Bosea vaviloviae: one gene and its partner. The protein of the gene in region 2 interacts with the protein of the main gene of each other region in a pairwise test. Links are inferred from orthologs where the notes say so. Each region holds a gene or a part of one and is shown on either strand. Other genes may lie near its edges.

Evidence for each region. Proteins that work in one complex are often made in the same cells at the same time.
Region 1: the proteins of BHK69_RS28825 (region 2) and ssb interact in binary tests that used the Escherichia coli proteins (3 or more experiments, as listed by UniProt). The link is inferred for Bosea vaviloviae from one-to-one orthologs.

What each region holds. Positions count from the first base shown.
Region 1 is NZ_CP017147.1:4,797,477-4,802,731, forward strand. What follows is about bases 1,301-4,097. They hold ssb (single-stranded DNA-binding protein), read right to left. Parts: upstream 3,072-4,097; coding sequence 2,529-3,071; downstream 1,301-2,528. Other genes in these bases: BHK69_RS21980 (ABC transporter substrate-binding protein), read right to left, coding at 1,301-2,319; BHK69_RS21990 (FAD-binding oxidoreductase), read right to left, coding at 3,272-4,097. Outside these bases: BHK69_RS21975 (VOC family protein), read left to right, coding at 128-598; more of BHK69_RS21980, read right to left, coding at 733-1,300; more of BHK69_RS21990, read right to left, coding at 4,098-4,711; BHK69_RS21995 (isocitrate lyase/PEP mutase family protein), read left to right, coding at 4,869-5,255. UniProt on the Escherichia coli protein: Plays an important role in DNA replication, recombination and repair. Binds to ssDNA and to an array of partner proteins to recruit them to their sites of action during DNA metabolism. Acts as a sliding platform that migrates on DNA via reptation.
Region 2 is NZ_CP017147.1:6,208,436-6,213,817, reverse strand. Bases 2,124-5,047 are described here. They hold BHK69_RS28825 (primosomal protein N'), read left to right. Parts: upstream 2,124-2,454; coding sequence 2,455-4,641; downstream 4,642-5,047. Other genes in these bases: BHK69_RS28820 (hypothetical protein), read right to left, coding at 4,704-5,047; BHK69_RS28830 (tyrosine recombinase XerC), read right to left, coding at 2,124-2,274. In the rest of the region: leuD (3-isopropylmalate dehydratase small subunit), read left to right, coding at 1-253; BHK69_RS33300 (hypothetical protein), read right to left, coding at 457-648; BHK69_RS28835 (DUF4337 domain-containing protein), read right to left, coding at 699-1,259; more of BHK69_RS28830, read right to left, coding at 1,348-2,123; more of BHK69_RS28820, read right to left, coding at 5,048-5,144.

The DNA.
Region 1 (5,255 bases), 1.4 Mb from region 2 along the record:
GCCCTCACCGCATGGCGAGCTGCGATTGCGGGTTGACATCACGTACCGTCTCTACTTAACCATATGGTTAAGTAGAGACGGTAACCAACCCCACCGCGACAGCCCCGACGGAGACAACATGCCCAGCATCCAGAAGATCACGCCCTTCCTGTGGTTCGACAATCAGGCCGAGGAGGCAGTCGCCTTCTATCTCTCGGTCTTCAAGAACGCGAAGGCCGGCCGCGTGATGCGCTGCGGCGATGCGGGTCCCGGCCCCAAGGGCAGCGTGCTCTGCGCATTCTTCGAGCTCGAGGGCATGCAGTTCACCGCGCTGAACGGCGGGCCGCATTTCAAGTTCACCGAAGCGATCTCGCTCCTGATCCATTGCGGCTCGCAGGAGGAGGTCGATTATTTCTGGGAGAAGCTTGGCGAAGGCGGCCAGACCAGCCAATGCGGCTGGCTCAAGGACAAATACGGCCTGTCCTGGCAGGTCACGCCCGACCGGCTGCTGGAACTCAACATGGACCCGGACCCCGCCAAGGCAGGCCGGGTCATGCAGGCCATGATGCAGATGACCAAGATCGACATCGCTGCGCTGGAGCGCGCCGCGGCGGGGTGAGCGATCTCCCATATGTGAAGCGCGTCATGGTCGGGCTTGACCCGACCATCTCGTAAACCAGAACCCTCTGGTCATGAGATTCTCAGGGCACAAGCCCGAGAATGACGCTCTACAATGGCTTCAGGCCTCTCCCCTCACACCCGCTTGACGTTCCAGAAGGTCGGGAAGCTCGCCAGCACACCGGTCAGCGTCTTGCGATAGGCCGTCGGCTGGAAATACTGGCCGAGCGGCGCATAGGGCACGTCCTCGAAGACCTGTTTCTGGATATCGGCCGCGATCGCCTTCTGCGCGGCAAGGTCGGGCGCCTCGATCCAGGCATCGCGCAGCGCCTCGATCTTGGGCGCCACCGGCCAACCCGGCCAGGCATTGGCGCCATTGCCGCGCAGCGAGAGATGGCCGACGGGATCGAACATGTCGAGCCCGGCCCAGCCGGTGAAGAAGCAGTTCCAGCCGCCCTGCGCCGGCGGCTCCTTCTTGGCGCGCCGCGCCACGACGGTGCCCCAATCCATGGCCTGATAGTCGACATTCATGCCGATGCGCATCAGCATCTCGTTGGCGACCTCGCATTCGGCCTTGAGATTGGCGAGGTCGGTGACGCCGAGCAGCACAACCTTCTCGCCATTATAGCCGGCCGCCGCCAGCGCCTGCTTGACCTTAGCCGGGTCGCGCGGGCCGTTGAGCACCTCCATGCCGGCATCGCTCGCCAGTGGCGTGCCCGGCGGGAAGACGCCGACGCCAGGGCGCCACAGGCTCTTGTCGGGTCCGCCGACCGCTTCCATGAACTCGGACTGGTCGATCGCCAGCAGGATCGCGCGGCGGATCGCCGGATTGTCGAAGGGCGGATGCAGGTGGTTCATCCGCATGATCGCAACCGCACCAGTCGTCTCCTTGATCACGACCTCGATTGCGGGATTCTTCGCCAGCATCGGCAGCAGATCGGGCAAGGGCTGCTCGACCCAGTCGATCTCGCCGCTCTGCAGCGCGGCCGCCGCCGTCGCGGGGTCGGGCAGCGTGTGCCATTCGACCCGGTCGAAATTCACGATCTTGGGCCCGGCGGTGCGGCCGGGCACGCCACCGCTGCGCGGAACATAGCCGGCGAACTTCTCATAGACGGCACGGCTGCCCGATTGGCGCTCAGCCGCGACGAAGCGGAACGGGCCGCTGCCGATGACCTCGGTGACCTGGGTGAAGGCGTCAGTGTTCGCCAGCCGCTCCGGCATGATCACCGGCATGAAGGCGGTCATCTTGGCGAGCGCATCGGGCAGGAGCGGGAACGGCTTCTTCAAGCGGAATTGCAGCGTCTTGTCGTCGACGGCCGTGAGTTCGTCGGTCAAACCCAGCAGCGTCTGGCCGAAGGAATCGCGCTTGCCCCAGCGCTTCAGGCTCGCCACGCAGTCGCGGGCCAGTACGCGCGCGCCGTCATGAAAGACGAGACCGTCGCGCAGCTTGATCGTCCAGACCTTGCCGTCGGCATCGGCAACCGCGCCCTCGGCCATTTGCGGCTGGGCCTTGTAGGTTTCGTCCTGCCCAAACAGCGTATCGTAGACCATGAAGGCGTGGTTGCGCGTCACCGTCGCCGTCGTCCAGATCGGATCGACCACGGCGAGATCGGCCTGCGGCACGAATTTCAGCACGCTCTTGTCGGCCGCACGCCCGATATTCGGAGCGGGCAAGGCCAGCGCCGCGGCGCCAAGCTGAATAAACCTACGCCGTGTCGGCATGATCGACCTCCTCTCGCTGAACCGGAAGTGCAGCACAAGCGAGAGCCTATCCTGCGGCAAGGATCAGGCAAGCGGCATGCCAATGCGCGGCGGCCGCACCGGGGGAGACGATCAAAAAAGGGCGGCCCGGACCTCGTCCGAACCGCCCGTTTTGAATGCTTGCCTAAGCGAAAAGCCGACTTCTCTCGCCGCCCGGAGCCTGGAACGGCCTAGAACGGAATATCGTCGTCGAGATGGGTCGAGGATGAACGGCCGCCACCGCCGCCGCCACCCGCCATGGCGGGCTGGCGCGGTGCAGCGCCGCCGCCCATCGGGCTCGACCGGCCAAAGGAGCTGCCGCCGCCCGAGCGATCCTCCATCGCGCCGCTGCCTTCGCCATATTCGTCCGAACCGCCCTGCCCCCGGCTGTCGAGGATGGTCAGTTCACCACGGAAGCGCTGCAGCACGATCTCGGTGGTGTATTTCTCGACACCCGACTGATCCTGCCATTTGCGGGTCTGGAGCTGGCCCTCGATATAGATCTTCGAGCCCTTCTTCAGATATTGCTCGGCGACCTTGGCGAGGTTCTCGTTGAAGATCACCACCGAGTGCCACTCGGTGCGCTCCTTCTTCTCGCCCGACTGCTTGTCGCGCCAGGTTTCGGAGGTCGCGATCCGCAGATTGACCACGGGTTCGCCGCTGCCGAGACGCCGTACCTCGGGATCGCGCCCGAGATTGCCGACCAGAATGACCTTGTTGACGCTACCAGCCATGAGAGGCTCCATTTCCTGCGCACATCGAAACCGGCCATCGACCGGAGCCGGACCCTACCGATCCGTGACGCCACTATCAACGATGTTCTTGCTTTGTTCAAGAGCCTTCGCCAGGGTTGTCCCCGGAATTCGTGATTCGATTTTGCCGGAGCTCGAAGCTGCCGCGATCAGCTCCGAAGTGCGGCCGACTCCGGCAGGATCTAGTCGGGCAGAAGCTTGTCGGGCAGGACCTTGCCAGGATTGAGGATGCCGAGCGGGTCGAGCGCCTGCTTGATCGCGCGCATGACGTCGACCGCCTCGCCATGCTCGCGCTCCATGAACTGCGCCTTGCCATAACCGATGCCATGCTCGCCGGTGCAGGTGCCGTCGCAGGCGATGGCGCGCTCGATCAGGCGTTCGTTCAGGCGTTTCGCTTCAGCCAGCTCGGCTGGCGAGTTCGGGTCGATCACCAGGCCGAGATGGAAATTGCCGTCGCCGACATGGCCGACCGTGCCGATATAGAAGCTCGCCGCCTCGATGTCGTCCTGCGTTGCCGCAAGGCAGGGCGCGAGCTGCGAGATCGGTACGCAGACATCGGTGCTCCAGATCCGCGCATCCGGGCGCATCGCCTGCAGCGCGTAATGGATGTTGTGCCGGGCGCGCCAGAGCCGGCGCCGCTCTTCCGCGTCGGTCGCCCAGGCGAGATGCGTCGCGCCATGCTCGCCGACGATCCCCTCCACCGTCCTGGCCTGCTGCTCGACCTCGGAGGGGCTGCCATGCAGCTCGAAGAACAGGGTCGGTGTCTCCGCGAGCTCCAGCTTCGAATGCCGGTTCACCGCCGCGATCGCCCGCGCATCGACCAGTTCCACCCGCGCCACCGGCACGGCGCATTGGATCACCGCCGTAACGGCCTCGACCGCGCCCGCCACTGTGGCGAAGGAGCAGACCAGCGCCGAGACGGCCTCGGGCAACGGGTGCAGGCGCAGCGTCACCTCGGTGATGATCCCGAGCGTTCCCTCCGAGCCGACGAACAGCCGGGTCAGATCGTAGCCGGCCGAGGATTTGCGCGCCCGCCCGCCGGTCTTGATGATGCGCCCATCGGCCATCACCACGGTAAGCGTCACCACATTCTCGCGCATCGTGCCGTAGCGCACCGCATTGGTGCCCGAGGCGCGCGTCGCCGCCATTCCGCCCAGCGTGCATTCGGCGCCCGGATCGACCGGGAAGAACAGCCCGACATCGCGCAGCGCGGCATCGAGTTGCTGGCGGGTGACGCCGGCCTCGACCGTCGCGTCGAAATCCTCCGGCCGGATCGCCAGGATCCGCGTCATGCCGGAGAGATCGAGGCTCACCCCGCCCTGCAAGGCCGCGATATGGCCCTCCAACGAGGTGCCCGCGCCGAAGGCGATCACGGGGGTCTCGTGCTCAGCGCAAAGCCGCACGATCCCCGCGACCTCCTCGGTCGACTGCGCCCTGCAGACGGCATCGGGCGGGCGGCTGGCATGGTAGGATTCGCCGCGGCCATGATGCTCGCGCTCGGCCAGCGAGGTCGAGAAGCGGGCGCCAAGCAACGCGCGCAGCGCCTCCGCCAGCGCCGGGGCGAGCCCGCCCGCCGCGGGAGCCGTATCGAGGGAGCGCGAGGCTGGCAGGACGGCTGTCACGGCGGCGTCTCCGATCGAAACGGGCGGGTCGAAACTGGTTCGGGTCGAAACGGGCTCGAGCGGGCGCGGCTGCGCCCCGTCCCGGCGTCACCGAGGACTGGCATACAAGCCCATCTCGTGCAAGGCTCTGTATCTTGCATACAGGACGGAGATTGCCGTGAGCCCTCGCCATTCCCTCGCCGACAGGCTGCGCCAGCCCGGCCTCGTCGTCGCCCCCGGCTGCCATGATGCGATCGGCGCGCGGGCCATCGCGCAGGCCGGCTTCGAGGCGGTCTACATGACCGGCAACGGCCTCTCCGCCAGCCTGATCGGCGCGCCCGATATCGGCCTCCTGACCATGACCGAGATGGTGGCGCGCGGCCGCGCCTTGGCCGCCGCCGTCCCGGTTCCGGTCATCGCGGATGCCGACACCGGCTATGGCAACCTCAACAACGTCGCCCGCACGGTCGCCGAATACGAGGCCGCAGGCGTCGCCGCGATCCATCTCGAGGACCAGGTCACGCCCAAACGCTGCGGCGCCATGGCCGGCCTTGCCCTGGTCTCG
Region 2 (5,382 bases):
CGAGGCCGACATCGAGGATCTGCTGGCGGCCCTGACCGCGACGCCGGATCTGCCGGTCAGCGTCGATCTGGCGGAGCAGACGGTTGCCTGGGGCAATCGCGCGGTCACGTTCGCGATTGACCCGGTCTGGCGCGAGCAGTTGCTCAATGGCTGGGACGATATCGACGTGACGCGGTCTTGTGCCGGCGAGATCGCGCGGTTCCGTGCGGCTGACGACGACCGCAGGCCGTGGGCGCGGCCGGCTGGAGCCTGACGCGAGTTTGCCTGCCCCAATCAGGCCGCCGAAAGTGTACGTTCTCTCAAGACGGCGACGGGCGGAAAGCTCACGCAGTCAGCGGTGTCGAAAACGACCTCGAACGGGGAGATCGGGCGGCTGACAAATGCGAGTGCCTCATCCCGGAGTTCGGTTTTCACCTGGGTGGCAAGCGTGCAATGCGGCACCCAGGCATCCGGCCGTTAGTGCGGCCGGCACAGAGTTGAAATGATTCGCTGCGGTTCGATATTGTCATAGATCGCCAAGGTGATATGCGGCGGATAGGACAGGCTGCGCATCGAAGGCGGGTCCTCGAAACGCGCTGCCTGTTCCCACGAAGCCTCTATCCTGGCCGCTGTGTCATTTGCGGCTTTGACACTGATCGCGATCGGCATCAGGCCCTGACTTCATCGAAATTGAGCCAGCATCCTAGCCGACCGCGCCATCAGAACAACGCGGTAGGCGCGAATTGCGCGACGGCCATCAGGGCGACGCCGAGCAGTCCAAGTCCCACTCCGGTAAAGGCCAGCAGGGTGAGGCCGGTGATGATCGCCGCCGACGAGACGACGATGGCGATCTGGAACAGCCCCGAGACCACGTCGTATTTGTCGTCGCGGGCCGAGGAGATGTCGCGCTGGGCTTCTGCCGCCTTGGCGCGCGCCATGAGCTCCTTGCGGCCGTCATTGGTTTCGGGCTCGGATTCATAGCGGGCGACGGTCGCCTTCCAGGATTCGATGCGCTTGCCCATGCGGTCGCGCGCGGCGGGGTCGGTGACCCCGGCCAGCTCGACCTCCATCGCCTCGGCAGCCGTGCGCAAGGTCGTGCCCCGGATCGTCTTGGCCTGGAAGAAGGCCCAGAGATTGGACGCCTCGACATTCTTCGCGAGCGCGTCCTGTTCGGCGTTCTTGCCGCCGATCTCGGAGAAGGCGAGCAGCAGGGCGAGAATGGCGATCAGCAAGCCGATGCGCTTGTTGCCGCTGTCGGTGAAGTCGGGCGCTGCTGACATGGACTGATTCTCTCCCCTAGAAATTGCAGGGCGGGAATGACCGTGTTGCATGACGAATTCAAGTCGGGAATTTGCGAGCGTCGCTTGCTCAGCGCCCGGCGCGGGGATGGGCGGCGTCATAGGCCGCCATCAATCGCGTCGAGTCGATGCGAGTGTAGATCTGCGTCGTCGAGAGCGAGGCGTGGCCGAGCAGCTCCTGGATGGCGCGCAGATCGCCGCCGCGACCCAGCAGATGGGTCGCGAAGGAGTGTCGCAGGGAATGCGGCGTCGCCGAGGACGGCAGACCGAGTGCGCCGCGCAAGCCCTCGACCGCAAGCTGGATGATGCGGGGCGAGAGTGGGCCGCCTTTGACGCCGAGGAAGAGCGGACCATCCGGCGGCAAGCGCCAGGGGCAAAGCGCGATATATTCGGCGATGGCCGTCACCACGGCTGGCAGAACAGGGACCATGCGGGTCTTTTGGCCCTTGCCGATCACTGTCAGGGTGTCACCGGCACTCGTCGGCGCCTGGGCGCGGGTCAGCGACAGGGCCTCCGAAATGCGCAGGCCGCAGCCATAGAGCAGCGCCAGCACGGCGGCATCTCGCGCCAGCACCCAGGCCTCGCGCTCCTCGCCGGCGCGGATGTCGACCTGGGTCACGGCCTTGGCGGCGCGGGCGTCGAGCGGGCGCGGCAGCGATTTGCCGATGCGCGGCCCGCGCGTCGCGGCGAAGGCTGCGGCTTTCAGCTTGCCGGTGCGCTCGCCGAAACGGGCGAAGGAGCGCAGGCTCGCGAGCTGGCGCATCAATGTGCGGTTGCCGACATTCTCGCGCCGACGCTGGCCGAGGAAGGCGCGCAGGTCGAAGGGTTTCAGCGCCGCGATATCGGCCAGCGAGGCCGGACCGCCGAGATGGCCTTCCAGAAAGGCGGAGAACTGGCCGAGATCGCGGCCATAGGCTTCGAGCGTCTTGGGCGAGAGCCGGCGCTCATTTGCCAGATGGGCGAGCCAATCGCGGCGCAGGGTGTCGAAATCGGTCAAGGCTCGGGACTCCCGTCATGGTCGGGCTTGTCCCGACCATCCACGTCTTTGAACCGCGCCTTTTCCGTCGAGGGAGGCAAGACGTGGATGCTCGCCACAAGGGCGAGCATGACGCAGTGGTTCGGCTGAGCATGACGCCCCTGCCTTAACAGGTCGCGAATCGATGCTAGACACGCGGCCATGAATGATGAGCCAGAGAGTGGGGAAGGCGGCGGCACGGTCGACGTGCTGATCCCGCTCGGGCTCGACCAGGCCTATAGCTATGCGGTGCCGAACGGGCTCGTGCTCAAGCCCGGCGATGTCGTGCATGTCCCACTCGGCCCGCGCGAGACCGTGGGCGTGGTCTGGAGCCAGGGCTCAGGCCGCGGCGGCAATCTCAAGCGGGTGACGGGGCGGGTCGACATGCCGCCGCTCGATCCCGCCCTGATGAAGCTGGTCGACTGGGTCGCCTGGTACACGCTCGCCCCCAAGGGCTCGGTGCTGGCGCTGGTGCTGCGCCGGCAGCCCGACGATACGCCGGAGCGGCCCAAGCTCGGCGTCAGACTTGTCGGCGCGCCGCCCGCCCGCATGACGCCGGCCCGCGCCCGCGCCATCGCCGCCGCCGAGGGCGGTCTGCTGACGGGCAAGTCGGCGCTGGCGGAGGCAGCCTCTGTCAGCATGGCGGTGATCGACTCATTGGTCGATGCCGGCACCTTCAGCGTCGAGGCGCTGCCGCGCGACGCGATCGCGGCGATGCCCGATCCCGATCACGCGCAACCGGTTCTGTCGGAGGGGCAGGCGGCGGCGGCCAAAGAGCTCGTGGCGTCGGTTCAGACTGCTGCTTTCGGCGTGACCCTACTCGAGGGGGTCACCGGCTCGGGCAAGACCGAGGTCTATTTCGAGGCGGTGGCGCAGGCGATCCGGCAGGGCCGCCAGAGCCTGATCCTGATGCCGGAGATCGCGCTGACGGCGCAGTTCATCGACCGTTTTGAGGCGCGCTTCGGGGTCAGGCCCGGGCTTTGGCATTCGGCCGTGACGGGCCGCAAGCGCGAGCGGTTGCAGGCGGCGATCGCGAGCGGCGAGGCCAGGGTGGTGGCAGGTGCGCGTTCAGCCCTGTTCCTGCCCTATCGCGATCTCGGCCTGATCGTCGTCGATGAGGAGCATGAGGCCGCCTATAAGCAAGAAGACGGCGTCAGCTATCATGCCCGCGACATGGCCGTGGTGCGCGGGCGCATCGAGAACGCGCCCGTCATCCTGACCTCGGCGACGCCCTCGCTCGAGACGCGCGTCAATGCCGAGCGCGGGCGCTACACGCATCTCAAGCTGCCCGAGCGCTTCGGCGGACGCGAATTGCCGACGCTGGGGCTGGTCGATCTGCGCCAGGACAAGCCCGAGCGCGGGCGCTGGATCTCGGGTGCTTTGATCAAGGCGATCAGCGACAATCTGGAGGCCAAGGAGCAGTCGCTGCTCTTCCTCAACCGGCGCGGCTATGCCCCGCTGACGCTGTGCCGCGATTGCGGCCACCGCTTCCAATGCCCGAACTGCTCAGCCTGGCTGGTCGACCATCGCTTCCGGCGGGCGCTGGTCTGCCATCATTGTGGCCATGTCGAGCGCCGGCCGCATGAATGCCCGGCCTGCCATGCGGCTGAGAGCCTCTCGGCCTGCGGGCCGGGCGTCGAGCGCTTGGCCGAGGAGGTCGCGACGCTGTTCCCGCAGGCGCGGGGGATCGTGCTGTCCAGCGATTTTCCAGGGGGCACCGAGCGCTTGAAACAGGAGCTGATGGCGGTCGCGTCGGGCGAATTCGACATCGTCATCGGCACGCAGCTCGTCGCCAAGGGCCACAATTTTCCGGGCATGACCCTGGTCGGCGTGGTCGATGCCGATCTCGGCCTGACCTCGGGCGATCCGCGCGCGGCCGAGCGGACCTTCCAGGTGCTGCGGCAGGTGACCGGCCGAGCGGGGCGCGGCGAAAGGCCTGGGCGCGCCCTGCTGCAGACGCATGATCCCGGGCACCCCGTGCTGAAGGCGCTGATCTCGGGCGATCCGGAGCGGTTCTACGCCGCCGAGACGGCGTCACGCGAGGCGGCCGGCCTGCCGCCTTTCGGGCGGCTCGCCGGGCTGATCGTATCGGCGAACACCGCCGCCGAGGCGGAGGGGCATGCACGTGCGCTGGCGCGTTGCGCCGATGCGCCCGACGGTGTCTCGGTGCTGGGGCCGGCGGAGGCGCCGCTCGCGGTGCTGCGCGGGCGCCATCGCGTGCGATTGATCGTCAAGACGACGCGCGAGGTCAATCTGCAGGACTATCTGCGCGCCTGGCTCAAGCGCGGGCCGAAGCCGAAAGGCTCGGTCAGGGTTGCGGTCGATGTCGATCCGCAGAGCTTTTTGTGAGGCGCAACAGCAATGCTCTCGGCTTTTAGAAACGAATGCGACGTGATCTCAGGGCGGCAGCCTCACCGCAACGGCGCGATGTTGAGGATGAGGTCGCCGAAGTTGGGCACACCGCCTGTCACCGTGCGCAGATAGAGCTTGTCGCCGATCTTGAAGAAAACCCAGGCGCGCGAGGAGGCGTCCTCCATCGTCACATAGAGGGTGTTGCCGTAGCGGACCTCCCATTTGCCCCGCGTCGGCTTCTTGCCGCCCGATTCGTAGAAGCCGACATGGAGCGGGCCGGAGATGGTGTAGTCGTGGTTCTTGTGGAGCGAGATCACGGTCTTGTCGCGGAAGGTCAGCCGCCTGCCGCCGACCGTCTCGTCATTCAATTGCATGTAGCGGATCTCCGCTCCACCCTGGGCGAAGGCCGCTGGCGGCGCGAGCAGCCAGGCTGCGGCAAATGCGCCGACCAGGATATGAAGGCCCGTGACGAGCCCGAGACCGATCCTGTTCCGCGCCATCTCGATCTCCGTATCCCGGCTTGTGCCGATGCTTCGGCCGGCAGCGGGCGAGCGGGATCGATCCAGCCCGTGTCGGGGTCCGATGTATTCGATCGTCCGACGAAGTTAGAGCATGGCGTCGAAAAGTGGAAACCGGTTCTCGGTGGGCGGCGGGCTCCAACTCAGCGGCGAGAGCCGATGGATGGTTGATCGCGGGGAGGCGAAAGCCCGCCCGGCGCCATCCCCAGATTGAGACCGA